3 regions of the Paenibacillus sp. FSL W8-0919 genome follow, and region 1 is predicted to be linked to each of the others. Evidence: a T-box and tRNA genes for the amino acid it is inferred to sense, from the RefSeq annotation. Region 1 holds a T-box; the other regions hold tRNA genes.

Evidence for each region. A T-box is a leader RNA that pairs with one kind of tRNA and senses whether it is charged. The one in region 1 lies ahead of NST44_RS23345 (glutamine--tRNA ligase/YqeY domain fusion protein), so its partner is inferred to be a tRNA-Gln.
Region 2: it encodes a tRNA-Gln, which carries the amino acid that the T-box ahead of NST44_RS23345 (glutamine--tRNA ligase/YqeY domain fusion protein) is inferred to sense. The anticodon was not compared.
Region 3: it encodes a tRNA-Gln, which carries the amino acid that the T-box ahead of NST44_RS23345 (glutamine--tRNA ligase/YqeY domain fusion protein) is inferred to sense. The anticodon was not compared.

Annotation. Positions count from the first base shown of each region.
Region 1 is NZ_JBBOPV010000001.1:5,166,332-5,176,483, reverse strand. Features, by position in the region: gene NST44_RS23375 (carbohydrate ABC transporter permease) at 1-680, shown strand, start outside; gene NST44_RS23370 (hypothetical protein) at 717-2,345, shown strand; gene NST44_RS23365 (DUF6528 family protein) at 2,342-3,229, shown strand; gene NST44_RS23360 (sugar phosphate isomerase/epimerase family protein) at 3,262-4,134, shown strand; gene NST44_RS23355 (DUF6528 family protein) at 4,160-5,194, shown strand; gene infC (translation initiation factor IF-3) at 5,364-5,852, shown strand; T-box leader at 5,918-6,184, shown strand; gene NST44_RS23345 (glutamine--tRNA ligase/YqeY domain fusion protein) at 6,259-7,956, shown strand; gene NST44_RS23340 (pentapeptide repeat-containing protein) at 8,031-8,888, opposite strand; gene NST44_RS23335 (DMT family transporter) at 9,088-9,513, shown strand; gene NST44_RS23330 (Crp/Fnr family transcriptional regulator) at 9,558-10,152, shown strand, end outside.
Region 2 is NZ_JBBOPV010000001.1:2,005,785-2,015,936, reverse strand. Features, by position in the region: gene sigW (RNA polymerase sigma factor SigW) at 26-595, opposite strand; gene ppc (phosphoenolpyruvate carboxylase) at 860-3,646, opposite strand; tRNA gene NST44_RS08735 (tRNA-Gly) at 3,924-3,997, opposite strand; tRNA gene NST44_RS08730 (tRNA-Pro) at 4,074-4,147, opposite strand; tRNA gene NST44_RS08725 (tRNA-Arg) at 4,162-4,238, opposite strand; tRNA gene NST44_RS08720 (tRNA-Gly) at 4,242-4,316, opposite strand; tRNA gene NST44_RS08715 (tRNA-Leu) at 4,322-4,405, opposite strand; tRNA gene NST44_RS08710 (tRNA-Lys) at 4,420-4,495, opposite strand; tRNA gene NST44_RS08705 (tRNA-Gln) at 4,564-4,638, opposite strand; tRNA gene NST44_RS08700 (tRNA-Val) at 4,686-4,761, opposite strand; tRNA gene NST44_RS08695 (tRNA-Glu) at 4,766-4,840, opposite strand; tRNA gene NST44_RS08690 (tRNA-Thr) at 4,878-4,953, opposite strand; tRNA gene NST44_RS08685 (tRNA-Asn) at 4,957-5,032, opposite strand; rRNA gene rrf (5S ribosomal RNA) at 5,043-5,159, opposite strand; rRNA gene NST44_RS08675 (23S ribosomal RNA) at 5,393-8,439, opposite strand; tRNA gene NST44_RS08670 (tRNA-Ala) at 8,773-8,848, opposite strand; tRNA gene NST44_RS08665 (tRNA-Ile) at 8,875-8,951, opposite strand; rRNA gene rrf (5S ribosomal RNA) at 8,961-9,077, opposite strand; rRNA gene NST44_RS08655 (16S ribosomal RNA) at 9,216-10,152, opposite strand, start outside.
Region 3 is NZ_JBBOPV010000001.1:2,222,567-2,232,718, forward strand. Features, by position in the region: rRNA gene NST44_RS09675 (23S ribosomal RNA) at 1-569, shown strand, start outside; tRNA gene NST44_RS09680 (tRNA-Asn) at 768-843, shown strand; tRNA gene NST44_RS09685 (tRNA-Ser) at 849-940, shown strand; tRNA gene NST44_RS09690 (tRNA-Glu) at 956-1,030, shown strand; tRNA gene NST44_RS09695 (tRNA-Val) at 1,096-1,171, shown strand; tRNA gene NST44_RS09700 (tRNA-Met) at 1,201-1,277, shown strand; tRNA gene NST44_RS09705 (tRNA-Asp) at 1,307-1,383, shown strand; tRNA gene NST44_RS09710 (tRNA-Phe) at 1,449-1,524, shown strand; tRNA gene NST44_RS09715 (tRNA-Thr) at 1,543-1,618, shown strand; tRNA gene NST44_RS09720 (tRNA-Tyr) at 1,623-1,708, shown strand; tRNA gene NST44_RS09725 (tRNA-Trp) at 1,716-1,789, shown strand; tRNA gene NST44_RS09730 (tRNA-His) at 1,810-1,885, shown strand; tRNA gene NST44_RS09735 (tRNA-Gln) at 1,902-1,976, shown strand; tRNA gene NST44_RS09740 (tRNA-Gly) at 1,985-2,059, shown strand; tRNA gene NST44_RS09745 (tRNA-Cys) at 2,071-2,144, shown strand; tRNA gene NST44_RS09750 (tRNA-Arg) at 2,156-2,229, shown strand; tRNA gene NST44_RS09755 (tRNA-Leu) at 2,237-2,316, shown strand; gene NST44_RS09760 (hypothetical protein) at 2,687-2,986, shown strand; gene NST44_RS09765 (PspA/IM30 family protein) at 3,058-3,732, shown strand; gene NST44_RS09770 (PspC domain-containing protein) at 3,735-4,232, shown strand; gene NST44_RS09775 (PspA/IM30 family protein) at 4,234-4,920, shown strand; gene liaF (cell wall-active antibiotics response protein LiaF) at 5,095-5,739, shown strand; gene NST44_RS09785 (sensor histidine kinase) at 5,789-6,862, shown strand; gene NST44_RS09790 (response regulator) at 6,846-7,490, shown strand; gene NST44_RS09795 (YwmB family TATA-box binding protein) at 7,590-8,378, shown strand; gene zwf (glucose-6-phosphate dehydrogenase) at 8,516-10,066, shown strand.

The sequences.
Region 1 (10,152 bases):
ATGTCGGGAAAGCGCTGTTGAACTCCCTCATTGTCACGGTGTTCGGAACGTCGGTTAATATGCTGGTGACCACATGCGGAGCTTATGCCTTGTCCAAGAAATCCATGCCCGGCCGCTCCATTATGATGGCAGGCATCGTATTTACGATGCTCTTTTCGGGAGGACTTATTCCATATTATTTGACGATTAAGGGGCTTCAGTTGATCAATCACTATGGAGCCATGATATTCCCTGTAGCAGTCAGCACCTTCTTCTTGATTGTCATGATCAATCACTTTCGCACGATCCCGCCGAGTCTCGAGGAGTCCGCTAAGATCGATGGGGCGAATGATCTGTATATCCTCTTTCGCATCGTCATTCCGATTTCCAAGCCGACGATTGCTGCGATTACCTTGTTTTACGCGGTCGCCAGATGGAACGAATGGTATAATGCGATGCTGTTTATGACTGACACCGATAAGCATCCCATGCAGCTGTTCTTAAGGAACATGCTGGCAGACGTAACCAAGATGGCCAGGGACGATATGGGCGCGGCCATGATGTCGCAGCTCAATCAGGGCTACCCCGACGGGATCAAAATGGCAAGCGTCATTATAACCATGGTGCCGATTATGCTGGTGTATCCATATCTGCAGAAACACTTTTCGGCAGGCGTAACATTGGGTGCTATCAAAGAGTGACACATATTCACGAATATCGATGGGGGAGGTTTTACTATGCAAAGCGTCCGCTGGCAAGGAAAATCCGTTTTGATCGCGATCATGATCCTGGCTCTTGTCATTACAGGTTGCACCGGGAAGGCAGGCAATAGCGAGGCTGGAGAAGGTGGATCCGGGGGAGGGAAGAACGGGAAGAAGCTGGATATATCGGTCTCTTTTTTTAACATCGGGCTCGCCTTTCCGAACCGTGAAACAGACGAATATTTGAAGCAGCTCGAAAGCAAATTTAATGTCCGTTTCGTTGACAAAGTGATCAGCTATTCGGATTACAAGGAAAAATATCAGCTCTGGAGCGCCTCCGGCGAGCTCCCCGATGTGTTCAGTCACGATATCATTAACTCGGAGACGTATTATTCCTGGATTAAACAAGGGATCATTCGCGCACTTCCAGACGATCTCAGTCCCTATCCGAATGTAGCCAAGGTGCTTTCGCTCGACGAAACCAAGTCGCTTCGTGTGGACGGGAAGGCCTATATGATTCCGCGCCTGACGTACCGGGATTATGATACATGGGCGATGGAACGTTCCTTGATCGTCCGCAAGGATTGGATGGAGAAGTTAGGGATTGCGGATCCCGTTACCTACGATGATTATTTGAATATGCTGAAGGCTTTCGCCAAGGATGACCCGGACGGAAATGGCAAGAACGATACGGTTGGTCTTACCTTCCGGTCGGCTGCGATGCTGGCTCCCATTGCCGGAGGCACCTTTCCACACCTGCTGAACAGCTCGTGGGTGAAGGAGAATGGAACGTATATCCCTTACTATGCCTCCGATAAGATGAAGACGGTCGTCAAGCAGATGCGCCAGCTCTTTACGGAAGGCGCGATCGATCCGGATTTTGCCATTATGAAAACAAACGACGGGATTGAAAAATTCGGCCAGGGTAAAGTGGGCGCGATCTCCATGCAGGCTACTCCGAACGGTTTAGCCAAGCTCAATGCGGCATGGAGCAAATATAACAAGGACACAAAGTTTGAGGATATTGCCCACATCATTCCGGTGACATGGCAATCGGATGACGGAAACCGATACCGCTATACGGCCGTTACGTTCTGGTCGGAAAGCTATTTCAGTGCTCGAGTGAACGACGAGAAAATGGACAGAATCCTGCAAATATACGATTATCTGCTCTCTGACGAATTTATCAGAAATAAACAGTACGGAATTGAAGGGAAGGACTATACCATAGAAGGCGAGAAGATCACGATTACGCGAGAGAAGAATGAAGAGGGCGAATTTAAAACGATTGGCAGCTTGTATCCGTCCTTCAACCTGTTTGGTTCGCTCGCGGCTTGGGGACAAGAGCTCGAATTCGTAGAGAGTGAAGTCAACAATATTGCATATGGAGAGAAGCTGTCGAGGATGTCGAGGGAAGGACTGAAGCAGCGAATCGCCGAGCATGTCCCCGTGCCGACCAATTATCAGCTGGAACTGCTGTATACCCCGGCCAAATCGAAGCTGAGCGCCATAAATCCGACGGAGGATTTGACTAGGGTCATGCTATCCAAGGAGGACCCGGTAGCGATGTGGGAGAGCATTGTGGCAGGTTACGAGAACAAAGGCTTGTCACAGGCTATACAGGAAGTAAATGAAGCTGTGCGAGAGCAGGGGCTCGACAAATGAGCGACAGTCAGAGCATGGATTATCCGATTGCCTGCACAGACCAGAAAAGCCATCGAATCCTGGTTTTCGCCCCGACAGCGCCCGATTGGAACATGGACGAATCATTGATATGGTCCTGGTCTCTCTTAGACGTGGACGGATTCAGCGAGCTCCTTCCGGCATGGGGGCTGCCGACTGAAGCCAAGCTTCGGCATGATCCGATTCGCGGTGGGCAGTGCATGATCGTTACGGATTCTTGCGGGCTTGCAGCGATCATTCCTTATCCCGGAGGAAAATCCCTCATATGGGGGGCCTGCGTAGGCGGCAATCCTCACTCGGCCGAGCTGCTTCCTAACGGGAATCTGGCTGTGGCGGCCAGTACAAGCGGTTGGGTCAGGATCTATGCTTCTTCCCAAGGGCTAACAGATCAAGTTTATGCCGAGCTTCCGCTTCCTGGTTCGCATGGTTTGCATTGGGATTCTCGCCGAAATGTATTATGGGCTCTAGGCGATCATGATTTGGTAGCCCTCCGTCTCGAAGGAACAGATGATCAACCGGAGATCGCGGTGGACGATCGGGTTCCCCTGCCAAGCAGGTACGGCCATGATCTCCAGCCCGTGTGGGGAAACGACGATCGCTTGTGGATCACTACGGTTTCGCATGTCTACCAGTACGTCATACCATCCGGTCGGTTTGTGAGTGAATATGCGGATTGCCCGTTTGTGGATTGGCATGATGTGAAGAGCATCGGCAATCAACCTTCTGGCGTAATCGTTTCTGCTGCGCCCAAACCGGGAGGACTTTATGAATGGACGACGGACGAGATCCGCTTACACGGGACATCGAATCGGATCCGCAAAGGGACAGCGATATACAAGGCTAGGATTTGGGCCCCGGGATATTAGCCCGTCTATGATCACAATAAGGAGGCTGGAGCATGACTTCACTAAAGAAGCATCGGTCTGTCCTATCGGATCATCCTTCCAGGTGGCCGCTTGGAACATCGCTCTCGTTAAATGATTGGGCCGATGGTCATGTCGATATTGAAGCTGTTCATCAAGCCGGCATTAAGGTTATCGAGCTGGCTTGGCGAAACGATGCCTTCGATCTGTTCAATCCGGTGAATGAGCGGACCTGCAGATTTTGGATCGAGAATAGTCGAGAGCTTGGAATCAGCATTTGGACGCTGCATCTGCCTTATGGCCCCGCCTTCGATATATCGGCCGTCAGCGAAGCGGCTTCTGTCGAGGCTTCCCGCTTATTATGCCGGTTGATGCAGCTTGCCCATGAATGGGGCATTCCCATGGTTGTACTCCATCCAAGCTGGGAGCCAATTACGGATGAGGAACGTCCGCAACGGCTGGAAGCGTGCAGGAGGGCATTATCGGTGCTGGCAGATGAAGCGGAAGCGCTCGGCATACGGATCGCAGTTGAATGCTTGCCGCGCACGTGCCTCGGGAATTCGGGCCGGGAGATCGCAAGTCTGCTTGCAGCGGATCCTCGGCTCGGCATATGTTGTGATGTCAACCATCTTCTGCTGGAAGCCCCGGAATGCTTCATCAGAGAACAGGGCGAACGCATCTTCACGGTCCATATGTCGGATTGCGACGGTCGAGATGAAAGACACTGGATGCCGGGCATGGGCTCCATTCGGTGGGACGAGGTTTTGCGAGCATTGGTTCTGCACGATTACCAAGGTCCGTTTATGTTCGAGGTCCGCAGACCTGTTCCTTCGGAATTGGCAGCTTGCTGGGAACGATTGATCAAAAGCTATGATCTTGCTTATCCGAAAGCAATCGAACTTCCGTGAACACATGATGAAAGGAAGGGATCAAATGAATAATCGGAAGAAGATGACATCCCGGCTGCGCCATTTGCTGCTCGCTGCTGGTATCTCTCTGGCTGCCCTGACTCTCTTTATTGCCGGGGATAACCTAAGAATGAGCTGGGTGGACGCATCTTCGCCTCTCCAGGAGGATTATGATATCGCTATGAGCGATCAAGCGTCCAAAAAAATATTGGTGATGGACCCTGGCGTCTCTGATTGGAATGATTCCAGGGCCGTTAAATGGTCTTGGGCACCCAGTGCATCCAACGGCTTCGCTGAGTTTACAGCCTATTGGGGATTGCCGACGGAAGCACGGATTAGAAACAGCGCTTTCTTCGGAACCCAGGTTATGCTCGTTACCGACTCAAGGGGATTGGCCGCGATTATTCCATATCCTGCAGGAAATTATAAGCTCTGGGCAGCGAATGTAGGCGGCAATCCCCACTCCGCCGAACTTCTGCCCAACGGCAACATTGCCGTTGCAGCAAGCACTGGAGGCTGGGTACGGATTTATACATCGTCTCAGAGCTGTCATTCAATGACATACGCAGAGTATCGTTTGGAGAGCGCTCACGGCGTATCTTGGGATCCGCATAATGAAATATTATGGAGCCTGGGAAATGGGGCGATCGTTGGGTTGAAGGTAGGGGGAACAGCCGCGAGCCCGACGTTGACCGAGCATGTTCGACTGGATGTTACCCGCTTGAACGGGCATGACATACAACCGGTGTATGGAGACCTTGACCGATTGTGGGTGGCATCGGGTGGGAAGGTATATCAATACGTCAAATCGACCAATTCGCTCGATCTTACGTATGCGGGAGCTGACGAGATCAGCCGGGTGGGCGTAAAGGCTGTCGGTAATCAGTCATCAGGCCAGGTGGTGCAAACGGTCGCGGATGTCGCGAAGAATCCGGTCGGCGGCTGTACGCTTTACACGTGGTGTACGGATTCGGCAGACTTTTTCCTTCCGAGTGCAACGCGTACCAAGACCGGTGCTGCATTCTACAAAGCACGGATACTGAATCCTAACTATCAGTAGTTGAAGATAGCCGGGATCGAGAGCCCATATCCCTTTCAAAAGCTCTTAAGGCGACGAGTGAGGAGATGCTGCTGAGGATCGTCCAAGCGATGTGCTTGGGCGATCTTTTTTTGCCTGGTATGGTATGCTATCCTTACGTATCAGGGATGGATCTGAAGGAGGCAATCGGATGTTGATGATGAACGAGAAAATAAAAGCACGCGAGGTTGAACTGACGGGACTCGACGGTGAGGACCTCGGCATCATGCCACGGGACGAGGCATTAGCCCTGGCGAAAGCGAATAAGGCGGATTTAGTGTGCACTTCGCTGTTCAGCAGCCCTCCGCCATGCAAGCTGGTCAGCCGAGGAATGGCCAAGCAGGAGGCCGCGAAGGAGAAGAAAGGACAGAAGCCGGCCAGCGGTCCGATCAAAGTGAAAGAATTTCGCCTCACCGTACATATCGAGGAGCACGACTATGACACCAAGCTGTCTCAAATGCAGAAGCTGCTTGAATCGGGCAAGGCGGTCCAGCCGATCATCCGCATTCAGGGCAAGGAGGGCGATGCCGCCAGGAAGCTGCTGGAACGGTTGATCCACGATCTGGCCGGGAAGGGAACGAAGGAAACCGGCATCCAAGTGAGCGGCAAACAGGCGACGGTGAAGCTGCTCCCGGTGTAAATGCCACCAGGCGTGCAATTCCATGATTTACTTTTGCGTTCTTTGATGATACTATAATTCAAATTATAAACGCGATGAAGAGAAGAGTAGACGAGTCAGGATTCCCTGCAGAGAGCCCCGGCAAGCTGAAAAGGGGCGGGAAACCCTTCGTTGAACCAAGCCTCTGAGCGGCGCATCGGAACTTGTGGTTTACATAAGCAGATGGTGCGACAGGAGCTCCTGTTATAGAGCTAGGGTATAAGCCGTCAGCCGATGGCCGTACCTGATGAGACCGGTATCGTGAGATATCGGCAAATAGGGGTGGCACCGCGAAATCAAATCTCGTCCCCAAGACATTTGTCTTGGGGGCGGGATTTTTTGTCGTTCCAGAGGAAATGAACATGTTAATTTAGAGGAGGTTGTACCCATGAGCACTGACAAAAGAAACGAAGCTATGAAGTCCGACTTTCTGACGGACATTGTGCGGGAGGACATCGCGAGCGGAGTGTACAGCAGGCCGATCGCGACGCGTTTCCCGCCCGAGCCGAACGGTTATCTTCACATCGGAAGCGCATATGCCATCCAGGTTAACCATTCGATCGCTGACCGGTTTGACGACAGGTTTAATCTGCGCTTCGATGATACGAACCCGCTTAAGGAAGACGTTAAATATGTGGAGGCGATCAAACAGGATATTGAATGGCTTGGATTGAAGCCGGATGTATATTTCGGATCGGATTACTCGCAGCAAATCTACGAGGCCGCAATCAAGCTGATTCGCAAGGGCAAGGCCTATGTCTGCGACCTTAGTCCGGAGCAGATAACTGCTTACCGGGGAACGCTGACCGAGCCGGGGAAGGATAGTCCATACCGAGGCCGGACGGTGGAAGAAAATGAGTCCTTATTCAAGCAGATGAAGAATGGAGAGTTTGCAGCCGCCTCGAAGGTGCTTCGGGCGAAGATCGATATGGCATCGCCTAATCTCAATTTGCGGGATCCCGTACTGTACCGGATTATCCATGCGGAGCATTACCGAACCGGAAATGAATGGTGTATCTACCCGATGTATGACTTTGCCCATCCGATCCAGGATGCCATTGAAGGGATTACGCACTCCTTATGCTCGGCTGAGTTCAAGGATCACCGCCCGCTGTATGAATGGGTACTGAGGGAGCTTGATATTCCGGAGCCTCCCAAGCAGAGGGAATTCGGCCGGCTGAATATTTCGGGAACGGCTACGAGCAAGCGATATTTGAGGGAGCTGGTTGATGGGGGTTATGTCGACGGTTGGGATGACCCAAGACTGCCGACACTGCAAGGGTTGCGCCGTAGGGGCGTGACTCCGGAAGGGCTTCGACGATTTCTCGAAGAGCTTGGCGCGCTAAAAAATCCTAGTACCGTGGACTCGGCGATGCTGGAGCACTTTGTCCGCCAGGATTTGAAGATGCGGTCCCTGAATGCCATGGCTGTGATGCACCCGCTGAAAGTGGTCATCACGAATTTTCCGGCGGACCGGACGGAAATGCTTGTTCTGCGGAACCATGAAGGCGATGAATCCCTGGGAACCAGGAAAGTCCCGTTCACCAGGGAACTGGTGATCGAACGGGAGGATTTCATGGAGGATCCGATCGCAGGGTTTCACCGGCTGTCGCCGGGGCAGGAGGTGCGGCTGAAGGGAGCTTACTTTATCCGCTGCGAGGAAGTCGTAAAGGACCCGTTAACCGGTAAAATAACCGAGCTGCACTGCACCTATGACCCGTTGACACGAAGCGGAAGCGGGTTCAACGCAAGGAAAGTCAAGTCGACGATTCACTGGGTATCCATGAGTTGCGGGATCCATGCAGAATTGCATCTGTATGATCGCCTTCTGAAGGAGACCGCTGTTCTTGCAGAATCCGGCAACGATTGGAAGGAGCTCCTGAACCCGGCATTGTTGATTCGGGTGGAGACGGCTTTTCTTGAGCCGAGCCTAAGCAATGCCTCATTCCATCAAACCTACCAGTTCATCCGACACGGCTACTTCTGTCTCGATAACAAGCACGCCCATTCCGGGCATCTTGTGTTTAACCGCGTTGTGCCGTTGAAGGATTCGTGGAAGAGGCAGAACAGCGACATGTTCAAATGACCATGTATGCGATGCATTAAGCTTTGCGAACGCTAGGAATAGAGTTGCATTCGCTGCATTCCATCGGGAACGAATCAGGCCGGCCAATGTTCAGGATGCGTTAACGAAGGCGGGAGCTTCGTGCTCGCATCCCCGATGGCGGCTTGGACTTGGGCTTGGGTTAGGAAGAGGCATCCGGTCAGATTGGCTCCCCGAATGTCCGCATCCCGGAAATCCGCGCCGATCAGATCGGCTACCCTCAGATCCGCGCCGCGCAGATCAGCTGCGATGAGATAAGCCCCTCTCAGATTGGCATATCGAAGATCTGCGCCCTTAAGCTTGGCGCCGATCAGATCCGCACCCCGGCCGCCGATGTTGTTCCTGACGGGAGGACCGGTGTGCTTACGGCGAGCATTCTCCCGGACAAGCTCGCTTGTCCGAAGCAGGAGCAAATTGACTTCGGCCCGATGAGCTGCCACATCGAGCTTCAGCAGAGCTGGCGGAGGGAGAAGCGTCATCCGCTCGGTCTCCTCCAGCGCTCGTTCGATATCGGCATGAATTTCTTGCGCCGGCTGTTGTTCCAATGCTTCGCTTAAATACCATAACAGCTCGTGGAGCTGCCGCATTATCGGGAATACCTCGAACATTTCCTTGGCGGTCTCAGTTGACTGCCGCCAGTCGCGTCTCTGGTAAGTAAGCTGGGATACCTTCTGTCCTGCGCCAAAGCAATCGAAAACGGTGCAGCCGCGGAAGCCCTTTTGTCTAAGATGATCGTGGATGGCGCAGCGGAAATCGGCTCTCAGATTGCTGCAGGGTGTTCCGGCGTTCTTATTCACCGCAAAATCCGATGATGCCGCGAAGGGCAGCGCCACGCAGCATAAGCCGAAGCAGCTGGAACAGTCCGATTGCAGACTATGCCGCAGCGATTCGGATGAGGTTTGTTTGTTCGTCATGAATGATATGAATCTCCTTCCACATGGGCGATGAACATGAATACATAGATTCTATTTTAGACCATAGAGAGGGTAAAGTCATAGATGCAATCGGAGTTTAATCATTTTCGCCCCATTTAGGACATATGTCCTTTTCCCCAATGCCGGATATACTCTTTAATAATATACAGATCAATTACGACGCGAGGAGTTTATACGCATGAGAGGAATTGTATTTGCTATACTGGGCGGTGCATGCATAACGCTGCAGGGTGTGGCGAACGCAAGGATCAGTCAGGATATGGGAACATGGCCGGCGGCATCCGTAACGCAGCTGACGGGGTTTTTGATGGCTTTGGTAATTTTGTCGTTTGTCCGTGACAGCAAGCAGTATTGGGTTAGGCAGGTGAACCCGCTGTATGTATTAGGAGGCGCTTTGGCGGCACCGATCATATTCAGTGAAGTTACCGCGATCCGGCATATCGGGGTAACCTTGACGATATCGGCGCTGTTGATCGCACAGCTGAGCCTGACGTTCGTGATTGACGCCGGCGGATGGTTCGGCGTGGCCAAGAAGAGGATTACGGCAGCTCAATGCATTGGCATTGCCATGATGATCGCCGGTGTGCTGTTCCTTAAAATGTAGCAGCAAAGGACAGAATCATGAACAGATGGGAAGTGAACTGATCGATGAAAGAAAGTCGCGATCCGGAACGCCTGCGTTCCTTAATTCGCGAGCACCAGATGGAGCATGTGTTCCCGGAAGAACTGGAGCCCCATCTGCTGCTGTGTGAGTACGAACAGGGAGAGAGCATTTGCAAGCAGGGGGAGACCGCTGAATACCTTTATGTGCTTGTTGGAGGGAAAATCAAGGTGTTTACAACGTCACCGGAAGGCAGGGCGCTCATCCTGTCCTTTAAAACGCCGCTGGAGGTGATTGGTGATATTGAGTATATTCAAGGAAATCCATTCATCAACACGGTGCAGGCGGTGATGCCTTCGACCATGGTTGCCGTTCATCATCGTTGGCTGAATAAATACGGTCAGTCCCATCCGCCGCTGCTGCAGTTTCTGTTGCAGATCGTCACCCGCAAATTTTATATTAAGTCCAATTTTATGAGCTTTAATCTGATGCATCCGGTGGAAGTTCGTCTGGCCAGTTATCTGCTTTCGGTCTCGCAAGGCGATTCCGGAGCGTTCGCAACCGATCCTCCAGATGTCTTCCAGCTGTCAGATATTGCGAATCTGCTCGGGACAAGCTACAGGCATCTGAACCGGGTGATTC
Region 2 (10,152 bases), 3.2 Mb from region 1:
CCACCCTGCAGTGGCCCGGCTTTTCTTACAATTTATGCTCCAGCTTTTTCCTAAGGAATTCACGTCCACGGTGGACTCGCGTTTTGATCGTTGTTACAGGCAAGTCCAATATCTCGCTAATCTCTTGCAGCGATAAATCCTGTATATACCTCAGGATCATGATCGTCTTGTACTTGGCTGGAAGCCCCTCGATCGCTTGGTGGATGATCCGCTGCGTTTCCGACAGAAGCGTTTCACTCTCCGGTGTGCGATTGTCACTCGGGATGAGGGAATAACCGTCCATACCGTCGCTGTCGTTCAGTTCCGCATCCAGCGAGAAAGAAGGCTTGCGCTTTCGCAGCCGATCTATACCAAGATTCGTCCCGATCCGGTAGATCCAGGTCGAGAATTTTTGGTTTTCGTCATAACGATCCAGGTTTTTATAGACACGCAAGAACGTCTCCTGTACGACGTCCTCCGCCTCATGGCGGTTGCTTAGCATTCGGTATGCTAAATGAAAGATCTTATCCTTGTACAGTTCCACAATTTCGGCAAACGCTCGCTGATCGCCTTTGCGGGCCAGCTTTGCCAGTCTTACATCCAAATTTTCCACCATAACTCCCCCAGAATGGTCTGATGGGTAACGTTGTTTTAAAAGCATCATTCAAATGGTAATTCAACTGTTTCTAAAAATCAACAACTATTAGAAATCCAACCGAAAATTTCGAATGGATCAAAACTTATCATGCCCCGTGCTCCCAAAATGAATAAGAGCGATCGATCCGGTATAAAACAAGGCGAGGCTCGAGCGAGCCTCGCCTTGTTCATGAAGATCGTTGTCTTGCCGTGCTTTATCGATACATTGCAACTTTGGCCGGGATCAGCCCGTATTCCGGAGCCCTGCGGCAATGCCGTTAATCGTAAGCAGCACTTCCCGAAGCAGCTCAGCGTCATCCTGCCCCTGCTCTCTTAAGCTGCGGAGCTCGTTGAGCAGCTGTACCTGCAGGTAGCTAAGCGGATCGACGTAAGGATTGCGGAGTCGAATCGATTCCTGCAGGACCGGTTGATTATCCAGGATGTCCTGCTGCCCGGTAATTTTGAGGACGAGATCCTTCGTCAGGTTGAACTCTTCCTGGATCAATCCAAAGATGCGCTCGCGTGACGTATCGTCCTTCGCCATTAAGGAGTACTCCTTAGCGATGATCAGATCGGCCTTGGCAAGTGCCATCTGAAGGGTATCAATCAGCGAAGTAAAGAACGGATAGTCCGTGTACATCTTCTGAAGCACCTTCAGATTCTCTTCCTTGCCTTGGTAGAAGCTCTGCAAGCCCGTACCAGCCGCATACCATGCCGGGAGGAGGTAACGGCTCTGGGTCCATGCAAACACCCAAGGAATGGCTCTCAGGTCCTCGAAACGGTCGCTGTTCTTGCGCTTCGATGGGCGTGAACCGATATTTAGCTCGCCAACTTCCGGAAGCGGCGTCGATTCTTTGAAAAAGCTGAGGAAATCCGGGTCACGGAAGATCAGATCCTGATACTTCTTCTGCGCTGCCTCCGAGATCCGGGAGGCGATTTCCTCCCATTCTTTATCGACGGATTGGGTTTCCGGATAACGTGCATTGATCGATGCCGTAATGAGCGCGGAAGTGGCTTGCTCCAGGCTTCGATAAGCAATCCCTTTCAGGGAATAGCGCGACGAGATGACCTCTCCCTGCTCCGTAATCTTGATGCCGCCGGCAATCGTGGACGCCGGCTGTGCCAGAATACTGCGGTTCAGCGGCATGCCGCCGCGTCCCAAGGATCCGCCCCGCCCATGGAAATACTTCACCTTGATGCCAAATTCGTTGGCAACCGCGGTGATTTCCTTAAGCGCCACTTGAAGCTCCCAGTTGGCCGTAATGGCTCCGCCATCCTTGTTGCTGTCAGAGTAGCCGAGCATGATCTCCTGTAAGTCATTCATCGCGCTTACGGCTTCGCGGTAGATCGGAAGGCTGAAGAGCTTACGCATGATCTCAGGCGCTGCGTGCAGGTCTTCGATCGTCTCGAACAACGGTGCTGCCTGCAAGGTGGCAACAACCGTGCCGTCCGTATCCTTGCGGAACAATCCGGCTTCTTTCGCGAACACCATCACTTCCAGAATATCGCTTGCGCCCTCAGACATACTGATCAGATAGCTCGATATGCACTTCACGCCGAATTCCTTCTGAGCACGGAATACGGTACGGTACACTTCCAGACACTCCTCCGTACTGTCGCTGTACTCCTGATAAGGAGTCGTCAGCGGACGAGGGTCATTCAGCAGGCCGTTCAGGAGTGCAATCTTCTCATCTTCGCTTAATTGCACGTAATCACTGGTAACGTTCATTTTGTGCAAAATCTCAGCCATCGCATTCTCATGCTCTTTGCTGTGTTGTCTAATATCCAGGGTTGCGGTATGGAAGCCAAACAATTCAACCTGGCGAATCAGCTTTTGAATGTACGTATCGGCGACATAGTCAGCAAAATGGAAGCGCAGACTGCGGTCGATGATCTTCAAATCTTCAATGAATTCTTCCGGTGACTGGTAGCGCTCGCTGCCGATCATGTCGTCATCGAGAATATGACTGATTTTGGCCAGCATATAAACGAGCTTAATACGATACGGCTCTTTCTCATTGTGCCAAATTTCCATCTTCTTCAGCGTAACGTTTTGGCGGTCCTTCTCAATGGACGCAATCAACTCGTCGGATACGTTGACAATGGTCGAGCTGAAGCTGAGATACTTCATAAAATCACGCAGGATCCGCTGATATTCTCGGATTGCCAATTTACGCTGCATCTCGAGGGTTTTCCAGGTCACGTCCGCCGTCACCGAAGGATTACCGTCCCGGTCTCCGCCGATCCACGATCCGAAACGAAGATACGTCGGAACATGCCAATGATGGCCCGGATAATACTTATTCAGGCAACGCTCCAGTTCTTGATAAACCTCTGGCAGAATGTGAAACAGTGTCTCATGGAAATAATACATTCCGTTTCGGACCTCATCCAGAACGGTCGGCTTACGGTCACGAAGCTCATCGGTTTGCCACAGTGTAATCACTTCATTCAGAAGCTTCTCCCGCAGCTGTTCTCTTTCGCGGAATGTTAATGTTGGGTTGTCCAGCAGCATCACATCCTCGGCGATCCGTTTATGGATGTCGAGAATGGCTCTGCGCATCGCTTCAGTAGGGTGAGCTGTCATGACCAGCTCAAGGGATAGATTTTCGAGAATTTCTTGAACTTCTTCAAAAGGAATGTTGCGTTCTTTCAGATCCTGGACCGCACTTTCAATGGATCCCGGCTGAACGCCTTCACCAGCGGAGCGCTCATAATCGCGTTTCCGGCGGATTCGGTGATTCTGCTCGGCGATGTTAACCAATTGGAAGTAAATCGCAAATGCGCGGATCACCTGATGACGGATGTCCGGTTCCAGCGTGCTGATGATTCTCTTAAAATCTGCGAACAATTCAGGAAGAAATACGGATCGCAACGATTTGCTCGTTTCGCGAATTTTCTCAACTATATCTAAAAGCTCGTTGCCTCCTTGGTGGACAAGAACTTCTCCAAGAATATTGCCAAGGAACCGTACATCTCGCCGCAGCAGATTGTTGGAATTACTCTTTGCGGTTACTGTAAGTTCAGTCATGCTACTCCTCCCATCTCAAAGCCCTTTTTACGCGGTTTATCTCTAGAACATAACGCCTTCCTAACATCATACAATAAATGCGGGCGAAAATCTTCACTTTTCAACCGAAAAAATTAGCCAGAACGACAAAATTCATTCCCTTGAAAAGCGCCAACATCCCATATGCGACAAGCCCTGAAGCCATTGGCAAGTCTCTTCTTTAGTACATTAACACTTCGCAGAAACATCGTCCAGATATGTAAAAAAACATCACACATGGTGATGTCCTGCTATATTATGGAGCGGGTGATGGGAATCGAACCCACGCTACCAGCTTGGAAGGCTGGAGTTCTACCATTGAACTACACCCGCATATCAACCCACAAAAGTGAGACTAAGCTTTGAAACAAACGCCGATTACTTTTGCGGGACCAAATACTTAAGCAAATCGGGATGACACGATTCGAACATGCGACCCCCTGGTCCCAAACCAGGTGCTCTACCAAGCTGAGCTACATCCCGATATGAACTTAAAATGGCACGCCCTGAGAGATTCGAACTCCCGACCTTTTGATTCGTAGTCAAACGCTCTATCCAGCTGAGCTAAGGGCGCAAATGGAGCGGACGACGGGAATCGAACCCGCGACCCTCGCCTTGGCAAGGCGATGCTCTACCGCTGAGCCACGTCCGCAAATATGGTGCGCGTGGAGGGACTTGAACCCCCACGTCAAAGACGCTAGATCCTAAGTCTAGTGCGTCTGCCAATTCCGCCACACGCGCACAAGATAAAACACTGGTGAGCCATGAAGGACTCGAACCTTCGACACCCTGATTAAAAGTCAGGTGCTCTACCAACTGAGCTAATGGCTCGCATTCAAGGCGCTGCCGAGACCTCGGTTCACCTTCAAAGCTGATCTTCACCTTAATTGAAGTGAAAATGGCTGGGGATATAGGATTCGAACCTATGCATGACGGAGTCAAAGTCCGTTGCCTTACCGCTTGGCTAATCCCCAATATTGTTCATGTAACTAGCATGTCCAATTCAAGATTGAAACATGAATGGTGGAGGCTGAGGGGATCGAACCCCCGACCCTCTGCTTGTAAGGCAGATGCTCTCCCAGCTGAGCTAAGCCTCCGTGTTGGTGACCCGTAGGGGATTCGAACCCCTGTTACCTCCGTGAAAGGGAGGTGTCTTAACCCCTTGACCAACGGGCCACATGTTCATGCTGCTTCTAAGTTGCTAAAGAAGATCTGGAGCTTCCAACCGGGATCGAACCGGTGACCTCATCCTTACCATGGATGCACTCTACCTACTGAGCTATGGAAGCAGGTGGCTCCCCGAACAGGACTCGAACCTGTGACAACTCGATTAACAGTCGAGTGCTCTACCAACTGAGCTATCAGGGAATATGTATTCGCTTGGCGGCGTCCTACTCTCCCGGGACCCTTCGGTCCAAGTACCATCGGCGCTGGAAGGCTTAACGGTCGTGTTCGGTATGGGAACGCGTGGAACCCTTCCGCCATCGCCACCAAACGTGATTTTTGCGCTGCGCTTTGCTTCAATGATTGCTCACCAGCAAAATATCAAGCCTTAGATAAGGCATGCAGCTTCAAAATCGTTTCAAGATTTTTTGAACCTTGAAAACTAGATACGAAACGTCTTTGCGTTGTTTAGAATCCGTAGCATTTCCCCAATGTTGGATCGGGGTCCCCGAAAAGTATTCGGCATCCGCTTCAAAGCTTCGCTTCACTTTTTGGGGTGTTGTTTAGGATAAGCCCTCGACCGATTAGTATTGGTCAGCTCCATGCATTACTGCACTTCCACCTCCAACCTATCTACCTCGTCGTCTTCAAGGGGTCTTACATACTGGGAAATCTCATCTTGAGGGGGGCTTCACGCTTAGATGCTTTCAGCGCTTATCCCGTCCGTACGTAGCTACCCAGCCATGCTCCTGGCGGAACAACTGGTGCACCAGCGGTACGTCCATCCCGGTCCTCTCGTACTAAGGACAGCTCCTCTCAAATTTCCTACGCCCACGACAGATAGGGACCGAACTGTCTCACGACGTTCTGAACCCAGCTCGCGTACCGCTTTAATGGGCGAACAGCCCAACCCTTGGGACCTACTTCAGCCCCAGGATGCGATGAGCCGACATCGAGGTGCCAAACCTCCCCGTCGATGTGGACTCTTGGGGGAGATAAGCCTGTTATCCCCAGGGTAGCTTTTATCCGTTGAGCGATGGCCCTTCCATGCGGTACCACCGGATCACTAAGCCCGACTTTCGTCCCTGCTCGACTTGTAGGTCTCGCAGTCAAGCTCCCTTATGCCTTTGCACTCTTCGAATGATTTCCAACCATTCTGAGGGAACCTTGGGGCGCCTCCGTTACTCTTTAGGAGGCGACCGCCCCAGTCAAACTGCCCGCCTGACACTGTCCCCGTACCGGATCACGGTACCAGGTTAGAACCTAGATACGATCAGGGTGGTATCCCAACGTCGCCTCCACACAAGCTGGCGCTCATGCTTCAAAGGCTCCCACCTATCCTGTACAGATCGTACCCAAATCCAATATCAAGCTGCAGTAAAGCTCCATGGGGTCTTTCCGTCTTGTCGCGGGTAACCTGCATCTTCACAGGTATTAAAATTTCACCGGATCTCTCGTTGAGACAGCGCCCAAGTCGTTACGCCATTCGTGCGGGTCAGAATTTACCTGACAAGGAATTTCGCTACCTTAGGACCGTTATAGTTACGGCCGCCGTTTACTGGGGCTTCGGTTCACAGCTTCGGGTTTAACCCCTAACCGCTCCCCTTAACCTTCCAGCACCGGGCAGGCGTCAGCCCGTATACTTCGCCTTGCGGCTTCGCACAGACCTGTGTTTTTGCTAAACAGTCGCTTGGGCCTTTTCACTGCGGCCCCCTCGGGCTATTCACCCTACCGAGGCACCCCTTCTCCCGAAGTTACGGGGTCATTTTGCCGAGTTCCTTAACGAGAGTTCTTCCGCGCGCCTTAGAATTCTCTTCTCGCCTACCTGTGTCGGTTTGCGGTACGGGCACCTTCACCTGACTAGAGGCTTTTCTTGGCAGTGTGAGATCATGACCTTCGCTACTGTAATTTTCACTCCCCATCACAGCCCAGCCTTATCGATGTGCGGATTTGCCTACACATCAGCCTCACTGCTTGGACGGACATCCATCAGTCCGCGTCACTACCCTCCTGCGTCACCCCATCGTTCATAACGGTTTACGGTGGTACAGGAATTTCAACCTGTTGTCCTTCGACTACGCCTTTCGGCCTCGCCTTAGGTCCCGACTTACCCTGAGCGGACGAGCCTTCCTCAGGAAACCTTGGGCTTTCGGCGGATCAGATTCTCACTGATCTTTTCGTTACTCATACCGGCATTCTCACTTGTATGCTGTCCAGCGCTCCTTACGGTACACCTTCAACCTACATACAACGCTCCCCTACCCCTGAATCGACTTCACTCCGCCTTCGAAGTGTGTTTAACCCCTGAGAGCATTTGGTCATCCTTGATTTCATCTCAAGTCTGACAAAAATGTTCAACTCAGGCTCACTACCTCAAAGAAGCAGTGAAGTCGATTCAAGCCATAGCTTCGGTGGTGTGTTTAGCCCCGTTACATTTTCGGCGCAGAGTCACTCGACCAGTGAGCTATTACGCACTCTTTAAATGGTGGCTGCTTCTAAGCCAACATCCTGGTTGTCTGTGCAACTCCACATCCTTTCCCACTTAACACACACTTGGGGACCTTAGCTGATGGTCTGGGCTGTTTCCCTTTTGACAATGGATCTTAGCACTCACTGTCTGACTCCCGGATATAAGTCTATGGCATTCGGAGTTTGACTGAGCTTGGTAACCCTTGCGGGCCCCGCACCCAATCAGTGCTCTACCTCCACGACTCTAATTTCCGAGGCTAGCCCTAAAGCTATTTCGGGGAGAACCAGCTATCTCCGAGTTCGATTGGAATTTCTCCGCTACCCCCACCTCATCCCCGCACTTTTCAACGTACGTGGGTTCGGGCCTCCAGTGCGTGTTACCGCACCTTCACCCTGGACAGGGGTAGATCACACGGTTTCGGGTCTACGTCCACATACTAAAGCGCCCTATTCAGACTCGCTTTCGCTGCGGCTACGGCTTCTCGCCTTAACCTTGCATGGGAACGTAACTCGCCGGTTCATTCTACAAAAGGCACGCCATCACCCATCGATCGGGCTCTGACTTCTTGTAAGCACACGGTTTCAGGTTCTATTTCACTCCCCTTCCGGGGTGCTTTTCACCTTTCCCTCACGGTACTGCTTCACTATCGGTCGCTAGGGAGTATTTAGCCTTAGCAGATGGTCCTGCTGGATTCATACGGGGTTTCACGTGCCCCGCACTACTCGGGATCCGTCTCGGAGGGTTCACATTTTCGATTACAGGGCTTTTACCTTCTATGGCCGGCCTTTCCAGACCTGTTCGTCTAATCTAAACCTTTGTAACTCCATGTGAGACGTCCCACAACCCCAGAGAGCAAGCTCTCTGGTTTAGGCTGTTCCGCGTTCGCTCGCCGCTACTGACGGAATCACTCTTGTTTTCTCTTCCTCCAGGTACTTAGATGTTTCAGTTCCCTGGGTATGCCTCTAGCTGCCCTATGTATTCAGGCAGAAGTGACTGGCTATTACACCAGTCGGGTTTCCCCATTCGGACATCCCCGGATCGAAGCTTGCTTACAGCTCCCCGAGGCAGTATCGTTGTTCGCCACGTCCTTCATCGGCTCCTAGCGCCTAGGCATCCTCCGTGTGCTCTTAGTAGCTTAACCTCAAAGTTTCGCTTGCGAAACTAACTTCGAAAGCATAAACTATGCTCCGGTTATTGTGCTCATCGCTCTGTTGTCCGCTTGTTTCCTGATTGGATAAAACCACTCAATGGTGAAACAAGCTCCCAAAGGATCGATGATCCCAAAACCTTCGCGTGCTACTTTTATTGAAACTTGTTTTGACACAAGTTCAGCTAAAAGGATATTTCTAAAACGCAAATTCGTTTCGTTATCTAGTTTTCAAGGATCAATGCCAGTCTTTCGACCGGAAGATTATCTTATCACAACCTCCATCACAGTACAACCTGCAATTTATGGAAGCGTTAAGAATAAATATGGTGGAGCCAAGGGGGATCGAACCCCTGACCTCCTGCGTGCAAGGCAGGCGCTCTCCCAGCTGAGCTATAGCCCCATATTAGGAAGTATATAAAGTTGTTATGGTGGGCCCTAGTGGACTCGAACCACCGACCTCACCCTTATCAGGGGTGCGCTCTAACCAGCTGAGCTAAGGGCCCATATCATACGCTTGGCAACGTCCTACTCTCCCGGGACCCTTCGGTCCAAGTACCATCGGCGCTGGAAGGCTTAACGGTCGTGTTCGGTATGGGAACGCGTGGAACCCTTCCGCCATCATCACCAAACGTATGTATGAAAGGATTGACCTCTCAAAACTGACCAACGAGTGAGTTGGTTGACTTTACTTCGTAAAGCCTATTTATCCGGCAGCTTGCGCTGACCGTATTTGTACCGCTTCGCTACGGAAGCGAGGTACTCCATAGAAAGGAGGTGATCCAGCCGCACCTTCCGATACGGCTACCTTGTTACGACTTCACCCCAATCATCTACCCCACCTTCGGCGGCTGGCTCCCTTGCGGGTTACCCCACCGACTTCGGGTGTTGTAAACTCTCGTGGTGTGACGGGCGGTGTGTACAAGACCCGGGAACGTATTCACCGCGGCATGCTGATCCGCGATTACTAGCAATTCCGACTTCATGCAGGCGAGTTGCAGCCTGCAATCCGAACTGAGACTGGCTTTTTAGGATTGGCTCCACCTCGCGGCTTCGCTTCCCGTTGTACCAGCCATTGTAGTACGTGTGTAGCCCAAGTCATAAGGGGCATGATGATTTGACGTCATCCCCACCTTCCTCCGGTTTGTCACCGGCAGTCACCTTAGAGTGCCCACCTTAAGTGCTGGCAACTAAGATCAAGGGTTGCGCTCGTTGCGGGACTTAACCCAACATCTCACGACACGAGCTGACGACAACCATGCACCACCTGTCTCCTCTGTCCCGAAGGCCGCCCCTATCTCTAGAGGATTCAGAGGGATGTCAAGACTTGGTAAGGTTCTTCGCGTTGCTTCGAATTAAACCACATACTCCACTGCTTGTGCGGGTCCCCGTCAATTCCTTTGAGTTTCAGTCTTGCGACCGTACTCCCCAGGCGGAATGCTTAATGTGTTAACTTCGGCACCAAGGGTATCGAAACCCCTAACACCTAGCATTCATCGTTTACGGCGTGGACTACCAGGGTATCTAATCCTGTTCGCTCCCCACGCTTTCGCGCCTCAGCGTCAGTTACAGCCCAGAGAGTCGCCTTCGCCACTGGTGTTCCTCCACATATCTACGCATTTCACCGCTACACGTGGAATTCCACTCTCCTCTTCTGCACTCAAGTTCCCCAGTTTCCAGTGCGTCCCGAAGTTGAGCCTCGGGTTT
Region 3 (10,152 bases), 2.9 Mb from region 1:
GTGCAAAGGCATAAGGGAGCTTGACTGCGAGACCTACAAGTCGAGCAGGGACGAAAGTCGGGCTTAGTGATCCGGTGGTACCGCATGGAAGGGCCATCGCTCAACGGATAAAAGCTACCCTGGGGATAACAGGCTTATCTCCCCCAAGAGTCCACATCGACGGGGAGGTTTGGCACCTCGATGTCGGCTCATCGCATCCTGGGGCTGAAGTAGGTCCCAAGGGTTGGGCTGTTCGCCCATTAAAGCGGTACGCGAGCTGGGTTCAGAACGTCGTGAGACAGTTCGGTCCCTATCTGTCGTGGGCGTAGGAAATTTGAGAGGAGCTGTCCTTAGTACGAGAGGACCGGGATGGACGTACCGCTGGTGCACCAGTTGTTCCGCCAGGAGCATGGCTGGGTAGCTACGTACGGACGGGATAAGCGCTGAAAGCATCTAAGCGTGAAGCCCCCCTCAAGATGAGATTTCCCAGTATGTAAGACCCCTTGAAGACGACGAGGTAGATAGGTTGGAGGTGGAAGTGCAGCAATGCATGGAGCTGACCAATACTAATCGGTCGAGGGCTTATCCTAAAAGCTTTACGAAGTAAAGCTCGCTACGGAAGCATGAACAAAAACCCCAAAAAGTGAAGCGAAGCTTTGAAGCGGATGCCGAATACTTTTCGGGGACCCCGATACCACATTGGGACAATGCTACGGATTCTAAACAACGCAAAAACGTTTCGTATCTAGTTTTCAGGTGATCAAATCATCACTTGAACTGAATAATGTTCCCTGATAGCTCAGTTGGTAGAGCACTCGACTGTTAATCGAGTTGTCACAGGTTCGAGTCCTGTTCGGGGAGCCATTTATGGAGAGGTGTCCGAGTTGGCCGAAGGAGCACGATTGGAAATCGTGTAGGCGTCAAAAGCGTCTCGAGGGTTCGAATCCCTCTCTCTCCGCCACTATTATTTAAGTAAGGCCCGTTGGTCAAGGGGTTAAGACACCTCCCTTTCACGGAGGTAACAGGGGTTCGAATCCCCTACGGGTCACCATCTTTCTTTTAAAAAGACTTGATTTCGTCGCCGGTTATCTGGTATAATAGAAATCGCTTTGTTACGGAGGCTTAGCTCAGCTGGGAGAGCATCTGCCTTACAAGCAGAGGGTCGGGGGTTCGATCCCCTCAGCCTCCACCATAAATAACAATGTAACCCTTTTATAATGACGCGGGGTGGAGCAGTTCGGTAGCTCGTCGGGCTCATAACCCGAAGGTCGCAGGTTCAAATCCTGCCCCCGCAACCAATTATATCGCATTAGCGATAGTGCCTCGTGGAACTGTGGTGTAGAGGCCTAACATGCCTGCCTGTCACGCAGGAGATCGCGGGTTCGAATCCCGTCAGTTCCGCCATTTTTTAACTTTTGGGATGAGATGAGTGTCCGATATGGGATTCGTCGAAGTCACGAAGAGCGTAAGGCTCGGTAGCTCAGTCGGTAGAGCAGAGGACTGAAAATCCTCGTGTCGGCGGTTCGATTCCGTCCCGAGCCACCATGTTTCACAATTGCATACGCCGGTGTAGCTCAATTGGTAGAGCAACTGACTTGTAATCAGTAGGTTGGGGGTTCAAGTCCTCTCGCCGGCACCACTATGGAGGATTAGCGAAGTGGCCAAACGCAGCAGACTGTAAATCTGTTCTCTTACGAGTTCGGTGGTTCGAATCCATCATCCTCCACCAGTTTTATAGGGGCATAGTTTAAAGGTAGAACAGCGGTCTCCAAAACCGTTAGTGTGGGTTCAATTCCTGCTGCCCCTGCCAATCGAAAATTTATAAATATGGCGGTCGTGGCGAAGGGGTTAACGCACCGGATTGTGGCTCCGGCATTCGTGGGTTCAAGTCCCATCGATCGCCCCATATTTCAAAATCATATTGGGGATTAGCCAAGCGGTAAGGCAACGGACTTTGACTCCGTCATGCATAGGTTCGAATCCTATATCCCCAGCCATGATTTCTGCGGACGTGGCTCAGCGGTAGAGCATCGCCTTGCCAAGGCGAGGGTCGCGGGTTCGATTCCCGTCGTCCGCTCCATTTTTATTTGTGGCGCCATAGCCAAGTGGTAAGGCACAGCTCTGCAAAAGCTTTATCCCCAGTTCGAATCTGGGTGGCGCCTCCATTTACCAATCTGTGCCCTTAGCTCAGCTGGATAGAGCGTTTGACTACGAATCAAAAGGTCAGGAGTTCGAATCTCTTAGGGCACGCTTTTATGCCGGTGTGGCGGAATTGGCAGACGCGCGCGACTCAAAATCGTGAGGGAAACCGTGGGGGTTCGAGTCCCTTCACCGGCATCATGCAAAAGGAATGCAAGACGATTATCGTCTGCATTCCTTTTTTGCGTTTTTCGTCTGATGATCGGTTGGTATGACAGCGTTCAACTGCAGTGAGATGTGCTTCTTGTCGAAGTGCGTTGTTCCTATGAAAGAAGAGCGCGGGTTTCTATGGATCGAGCACCGTTTGGATGCAATGGCGAATAGGCGATCCGGCCCGCTTTAAAATGGGCCAGGAATGGATTGGACGCAGGTCTATAGAAGGCCCCGACTTAGGTCTAGGTGCAAAAACCGTCCGCAGTCCGTTTTAGTGAAGCGTGAAATTACCTAGAATAGAGTCATAAGGTTGAACACATAAACAACGATCAAACGACAGAAAGGCGGTGTATAAATGAGATATTCGAGAGGAAACGGATTAAGTCTCCTGCTGATTGGTTTAGGGGTTTTGATTCTTCTGGGTGTATTCGCTCCTCTGCTCGGATGGTTGTTCAGTCTTTTGCTTCCCGTTCTGATGATCGCTTTGGGATATTACGGAATTCGGAGAGGCAACGCTCTGATCGGGTGGATCATTCTCGGTATCGGCGTCATCTGGTTGATGGGTAAGCTGTCTTGGCTCATCGGTCCGGTACTCGGTATTATCCTGATCATCTATGGGTTGTCCCGATTCAAGAAGGGAAGACCGCGTTACTAAATGCGATTATAGGATAACAGCCAGCTGAAGTTAAGGATAAGAAGTTGATAGAAGAGGAGGGCTAAACCCAAATGAGTGTTTTCAGACGGATACGAGATATTACCGTTGCAACCTTGAATGAAAGACTCGAGCAGAGTCAGGATCCGGTCAGATTGATCGACCAGTTCCTTCATTCGACAAGACAAGACATCACGGAAGCCGAGAAGCTTCTGCAGCAATGCCAGACTCACTCCAGGCAACTGAAGCAGCAGGTTGACCAAGCCGAGACGATGCGGGATAAGCGTGAGGAACAAGCGCTGCTTGCATTGAAAGCCGGTGAGGATCATCTGGCGAAGCTGGCACTTCAAGAGAAGCTGATCTATGAAGAAAAGATTGAACAATACCAAGGCTTGTTGTCTACCAGCCTGGAATCGCTGAGAGAGATTGAAGAGCAGCTCGGGGAGCTCCGCATGGAGTATCAAACCGTATACAGCAAGCGTCAATACTATGTTGCCCGAATGGAGACACTCCGTCTGCAGCAGAAGATGAATGAACGCACCGGTGCATACGGTGGTCAAGATGTTCCGAAGATGTTCAACCGGCTCGAGGATCGCATCAGCGATTGGGAGCTTGAAGCCAGAAGCTTGCGCGATTTACGCCGGATGGGCCAGGAGTATGTGGAGCAGGCAGGCAATACCGTCTCTTCCGTACTCGAAAAGGAGCTTGCCCGTTTGAAGCAAAAGCTGAATGACAGCGGAAAGGAGTAATCATGACTAGATTGTACCGTTCTACCCGAGACAAAATGTTTACCGGGTTGATCGGCGGCCTATCCGATTATTTCGGAGTCGAATCGACCATCCTCAGAATTATATTTGTAGTCAGTATCTTTTTCACTGGCGGTACAACACTATTAATTTACCTGATCGCGTCGTTGGTTGTTTCCAAAGAGCCGCCGTATTACCACGATCCATACGCACCTCATGGAAGACATGGAGGACATGGAGGCTATCGTTTCAATGATGCACCTGGACCCGGATATAACGGCTATAACGATAACTATGGTCGTCCAGGATATCCGAATGAAGGCGGCTTTGGACCGAAATATGATCGATCCGGCCGGCCGGATCCAGGCTATGGTCCCCGGAATAACGCATCCGCCGATTCCGGTCTGGATGCGATGATGCAAGACATCGAGAAGAAGGCATTGCAAAAAGAAATTGAAGAGTTGAAGAAAAAACTATCGGATTATGAGAAGGGAGATAAGTAACATGGGAGTATTTAAAAGAATTAAAGATATGACAAAGGCGTCGGTGAATGAGCTGCTGGATAAGGTAGAAGACCCGATTGTGATGTTGAACCAGTATCTGCGCGACATGGAAGCAGAAATTCACGAGGCTGAAGTAACCGTAGCGAAGCAAATGGCGAATGAGCGTCGGATGAAGCAGCGCGTGGACGAAGCGGTTAAGATGGCTGCACAGCGCGAGGCACAAGCCGAGCTGGCTCTGAAGAACGGTCAGGAAGAAGTTGCACGCAAGCTTCTGGAGGAAAAAATCTACTTCGATCAAAAAGTTACCGAGTACTCCGAGCTGCACCTGCAATCGGAATCCCAAGCTAAAGAACTGGTTGCCCAGCTTCATCAAATGAAAGACGAGTTTTATAAAATGCGCAACAAGCGCAATGAGCTCGTAGCTCGTGCGCAAATGGCCAAAGCCAAGAAGCAAATGTCTCAAGTGAGCAGCTTGCATACGATTGAGAGCGGCAGCGCTTCGATGGGCTTCCACCGCATGGAGGAAAAAATCATGCAAATGGAGGCAGAAGCGGACGTGCTTCGCGCACCATACCGTCCGAACAACGCGGCTTACACCAGCCCGGTGGATGCCGAGAAGCAGCTGAAAGTCGATGAGCAGCTGGAAGCGCTAAAGAACAAACTGAACAACACCTCGAAATCGGAGTAATTGTTCAGGAAACTTAGCAAAATAAATGAAAAACCGTATGCGAAATTCCGGGTTCATATGATATGCTATACGGATGAAGCAGTCCGAGTAGTATAGGACAAAGCCATACCGTGAGGGGCTCCTCATGGATATGGCTTTTCCCGGCTTTATATTTCGTCATCAAGGAGGTGCGACATGGATCGAAACCGCTGGATCGCAGTAGGGTTCATCTGTTTAGGTTTTATTATGCTCTTCGGCCGATGGTTCGGTTTCTTTACCATTGTCGCCCTGTTGCTCATGTTTGCAGGCGTGCTTCAGGTCCGCACAGGCCAAGTGAAGAGAGGCTACATTCTGCTCGGGGTCGGAGCTGTCATGCTGATGCTGGAGCACCTCATGCTGATTATCGGCGTCAGCCTGATCTCGCTTGGCATTTTCTACGGAAAATCCAGACGGGCGCATGGTACAACCGGCTATGTCCAGAAGCAAAGCTTTATGTCCAACTTCGATTGGGACCAGTCGCCATGGGTTATGCGCAGTCTGAGCATATGGCATGTGCTCGGAGAAGCTGATGTGGACCTGTCCCTGGCTCTGCCGGAGGAGCGTCATACGGTTATGATGTTTCACGGTTTGCTTGGGGATATCGATCTGATGATCCCCGATTATTACGGGGTGGAAATCGAGGCCTTCATCCTGTTCGGATCGATCCATATGGGCGACCGGAAGGAGACGGGCATCATGAATCGCGTACGTTATCAATCTCCCAACTATGAGACGAGCGAATATAAAGTGAAATTCATCGTTTCGTATTTAGGCGGAGATTTGAGTATACGAATGACGTAAATGACTTATTCATACATTGGATTTGGATACCAATCAGGAGGGTTGCCCCGTGGAAACGGAAAAAAAAGCAAACATCATAACCCGTAGCATGCGCGAGGGAGCCCTTCTGGGATTGGTTGTCATGCTGATCGTGTTGTACTTGCTGTATACATACGGGTACTTACAGCCGTTTGAGACCTGGAAGGGGCGGATTGAAGCGCTGATCACCATCGTGCTTCTGCCGGTCGGTCTTGGGGCCATTTATGGGTTTTATCAAGGATATCGGGTCAAACGAAGAATTGATCTTGTACGGGAAACGCTGGTAAGCTGGGAGAAGGGTAGTCTGACCGATGTGATGCCGGATATCGGGGAGGACGAAGTCGGACGGCTGGGCGAGCAGCTGGTGCGCATCAGCAAGCGTTGGGAGGACCAGGTCTCCTCCTTGCAGCGGCTGTCGACCAATAACGCCCAGCTGGCGGAGCAAGCCCGGGTGACGGCGATCGTCGAAGAGAGGCAGCGACTGGCCCGCGAGCTGCACGATGCGGTGTCCCAGCAGCTGTTCGCCATTTCGATGACCGCCACGGCGGTTGGCAGAACGCTGGATAAGGATTTTGACAAAGCCCAGCGCCAGGTGGCTCTGATCGAGGAAATGTCGGCGGTTGCCCAGTCCGAGATGAGGGCGCTGCTCCTTCATTTGCGGCCGGTCTATTTGGAGGGTAAAGCCTTGGAGCAAGGTCTGCGGGATCTGATTAAAGAACTGCAGATTAAAGTGCCGATGGAAATTACGTTTGAAATGGACGAGGATATTCACTTGGTGAAGGGAATCGAGAACCACTTGTTCCGGATCATTCAAGAGGCCATGTCCAACACGCTTCGTCATGCCAAGGCGGACAAAATGGATATCCGCATTCACCGGAGGCAGAATACCGTTCGGGTAATGCTCCGCGATGACGGTGTCGGGTTTGAGCTGGATGACAAGAAGCAAACCTCTTACGGCCTGTCGACCATGCAGGAACGGGTCACGGAGATCGGGGGCTCCATTCAGTTTATTACCGCCCCCGGCAAAGGAACACGTATTGAAATTACGGTACCGCTGATGAATGAAGAACGCAAACGGGGGGATAGCGATGGAAACACCGATTAAAGTGCTGCTGGTGGACGATCACGAGATGGTCCGGATCGGCCTCGCCGCCGTGCTGGGCACGGAGGATGGGATCGAAGTTGTAGGGGAGGCAGGCAGCGGTGAGGAAGGCATCCGGCTTGCTCAGGAGTATCAACCGGATGTGGTGCTGATGGATCTGGTGATGGATGGAATGGACGGGATCGAGACGACCCGGCAGCTCATGAAGCAGTTCCCGAATCTCAAGGTGATTGTGCTGACGAGTTACCTGGACGACGAGAAGATGTATCCGGTCATTGAAGCCGGCGCCTTTAGCTATCTGCTAAAAACATCCCGGGCCTCCGAGGTTGCGGACGCTATACGCGCAGCGGCACGCGGACAGTCGGTTCTGGAGTCGCAGGTCGCTTCCAAGATGATGAATCGTTTCCGTCATCCGCAAAACGAGGCTCCGGCTCATCAGGATTTGACGGACCGGGAAATGGAGGTTCTGCGTCTGCTCGCCCAAGGCAAATCGAATCAGGATATTGCCGATGAGCTTATCATTGGAATCAAGACGGTGAAATTTCACGTTACGAATATTCTGGGCAAGCTTGGCGTTGAGGATCGTACCCAAGCGGCTATATATGCGTACAAAAATGGGTTGGCTGAGTAGAAGAGCCGGCTCATTTTTTTATGCCTGCTTGTATATTTTCCTCCCGAATCGGCGATCCTTTTACTAGATTGATAGATTGCACGGGGAGCGTGACGAGCGGTGAGGAGAATATCATTTCAAATATTGGGGATGGTAATGGTGCTATGCAGCTTGGTGGGAATACTGGTCGGATTTTCAGACGTAAAATCCAGTCCGTTGTCCGGAAGTGCTCATGAAGCACCGGCCGCAGCTGCTCAAGCAGAGCGCGATTTGCGGCTTCTCCTCCAGCTTGGACGGGAGCATGTGGATTCGGACGTTCGCTTCACCGTTAAACTGCAGGGTGAAAGTCAGGCGGTCTCCAGAGACCAAGCCATGGCTTCCGCTGAGCAGGTTGCACAGGCACTCGGCCTTCCTGCAGTCACTGCAGGAAAGGTGCATGGAAACGAAGTGTTCCGTTCCGAAGGGACTCTCGAGGGCCTTCCGGTCCAGATGGATTGGGCGCTTACCCATCTAGGGGGAAGCTATGTACGGGTAATGCTGACCGCCGAAGGGGAAGCGCAGGGCGAGCGGATGATTGGGATGCAGCAGCGCGTGCTGGATGAACTGGCTCATGCCGGCGTCGAGGCCGCGATGAATGCTGCCGTTCAAGGCTACAGCGCAAGGCAAGAAGGAGCTGCCGAGACGATCGGTCGGCTTGAAGGGGATCTTGGCCGGACATTGACGATGCGCTTGGTGGAGGATTATGAAGACGGAAAGACGGTCAGCCGATCCTACGAAGCTCCAGCGCTGGGCACTTTCGTCAAAAGCGGGGAGCAACCGATTCATATGCAGCTGGCAGTGCATGAAGATTCGATGAAGAAAAGTAGTAGAATCACGATCGGATTTCCCGTCATTACTGTAGAATATTGAAAACAGCATCTGAAACTATAATGAAAAAATGCGGAATGAGATAGCATAGTTGATATGAATGTGCTAAAATGTCATCAAATCAAAGAAAGTCCAGATGCATAAAAATACACTATATTACATAGAAAGAATGAGGAGCCATGGCTGAAAAACAAAATCTAGATACATTGAAGGCACCGGGAGCGGTATTTTTCATCTTTGGGGCGACCGGTGATTTGGCAAGACGCAAGCTGTTTCCGGCGATCTACAGTCTTTATCGTGAAGGGAAACTGGAAGAGGATTTTGCAGTAATCGGCGTGGCGCGTCGTCCGCGCACCCAAGAGGAATTTCGGGAGGACGTTTACCGTTCCATCCAGGAATTCTGCCGGTACAGTTCCGAGCAGGATCAGGAGTGGAATGCCTTCGCGCAGCATTTTGAATATAAATCATTAGACATTAACAATATCGACGGCTTCCGTGAGCTTCGCGAACAAACGGAGCAGCTGGAAGCGAAGTTCAACATCCCGGGCAACCGCCTGTTCTATCTGGCTCTTGCACCGGAGCTGTTCGGCAGCGTATCGTTCAACCTGATGAAGGGCGGCATGCTGGAAGGCGCAGGCTGGAACCGTCTTGTGATCGAGAAGCCGTTCGGCTACGATCTGGAGTCGGCTGCCAAGCTGAACGAAGAAATTCGCAAAGTGTTCAAAGAAGAAGAAATCTACCGCATCGACCATTACCTCGGGAAGGAAATGGTTCAGAACATCGAAGTCATCCGCTTCGCCAATGCGTTCTTCGAGCCGCTCTGGAACAACAAGCATATCGCTAACGTTCAAATTACGCTTGGCGAGACGGTTGGCGTAGAAGAGCGAGGAGGCTACTACGATCATGCCGGCGCCCTGCGGGATATGGGTCAGAACCATATGCTGCAGCTGCTGACGATGATCGCGATGGAGCCGCCTAGCCGACTGCTTGCCGAGGACATTCGGGATGAGAAGGTCAAGGTGCTTCGTTCCCTTCGTCCTTACGCTACCCATGAGGAAGTGGCGAAGAACGTCGTTCGCGGCCAATATACAAGAGGCTCTGCGGGCGGCAAGGAATTGCCGGCATACCGGGAAGAGGATAAGGTGAACCCGGAATCCAATACGGAGACGTATTTTGCCGCAAGAGTCTTTGTCGACAACTTCCGCTGGGCAGGCGTTCCGTTCTACATCCGCACTGGCAAGCGTCTTCCGGTCAAGACGACCGAGGTGGTCGTGGAATTCAAACGGATGCCGAACAACGTATACTTGGGCCAAAAGCATTCGCTTGAGCCAAACCTGCTTGTTATTCGCGTTAACCCGATGGAAGGCATCTATGTGAAGATCAATGCCAAGAAGCCGGGCTCTGAATCGGAAATCGCGCCGGTGGCCATGGATTTCTGCCAAAGCTGCATCGTCGGCATTAACTCGCCGGAAGCGTACGAGCGGCTGCTGCATGATGCTGCCCGCGGAGACTCCACTTATTTCACCCGCTGGGATGAAGTCGCTTCGGCATGGTCCTTCGTGGATCGCATCGCAAGCGCTTGGAGAGAGAACCAGGGTGAGCTGGAGTCCTATCCTGCCGGCTCCTGGGGCCCGGCCAAGGCCGACGAGCTTCTTAAGGAAGACGGCTTCCACTGGTGGCCGGTGAACGGTCAGCTGGAAGATAATGTGGTTTGGCTAAAAGGCGAATAACGCGTTCGATATATGCCTAAAAATCATCCCCATGCGCACGTGCGTGGGGATGATTTGCGTATCAATTGTGGTACAATGATATACAT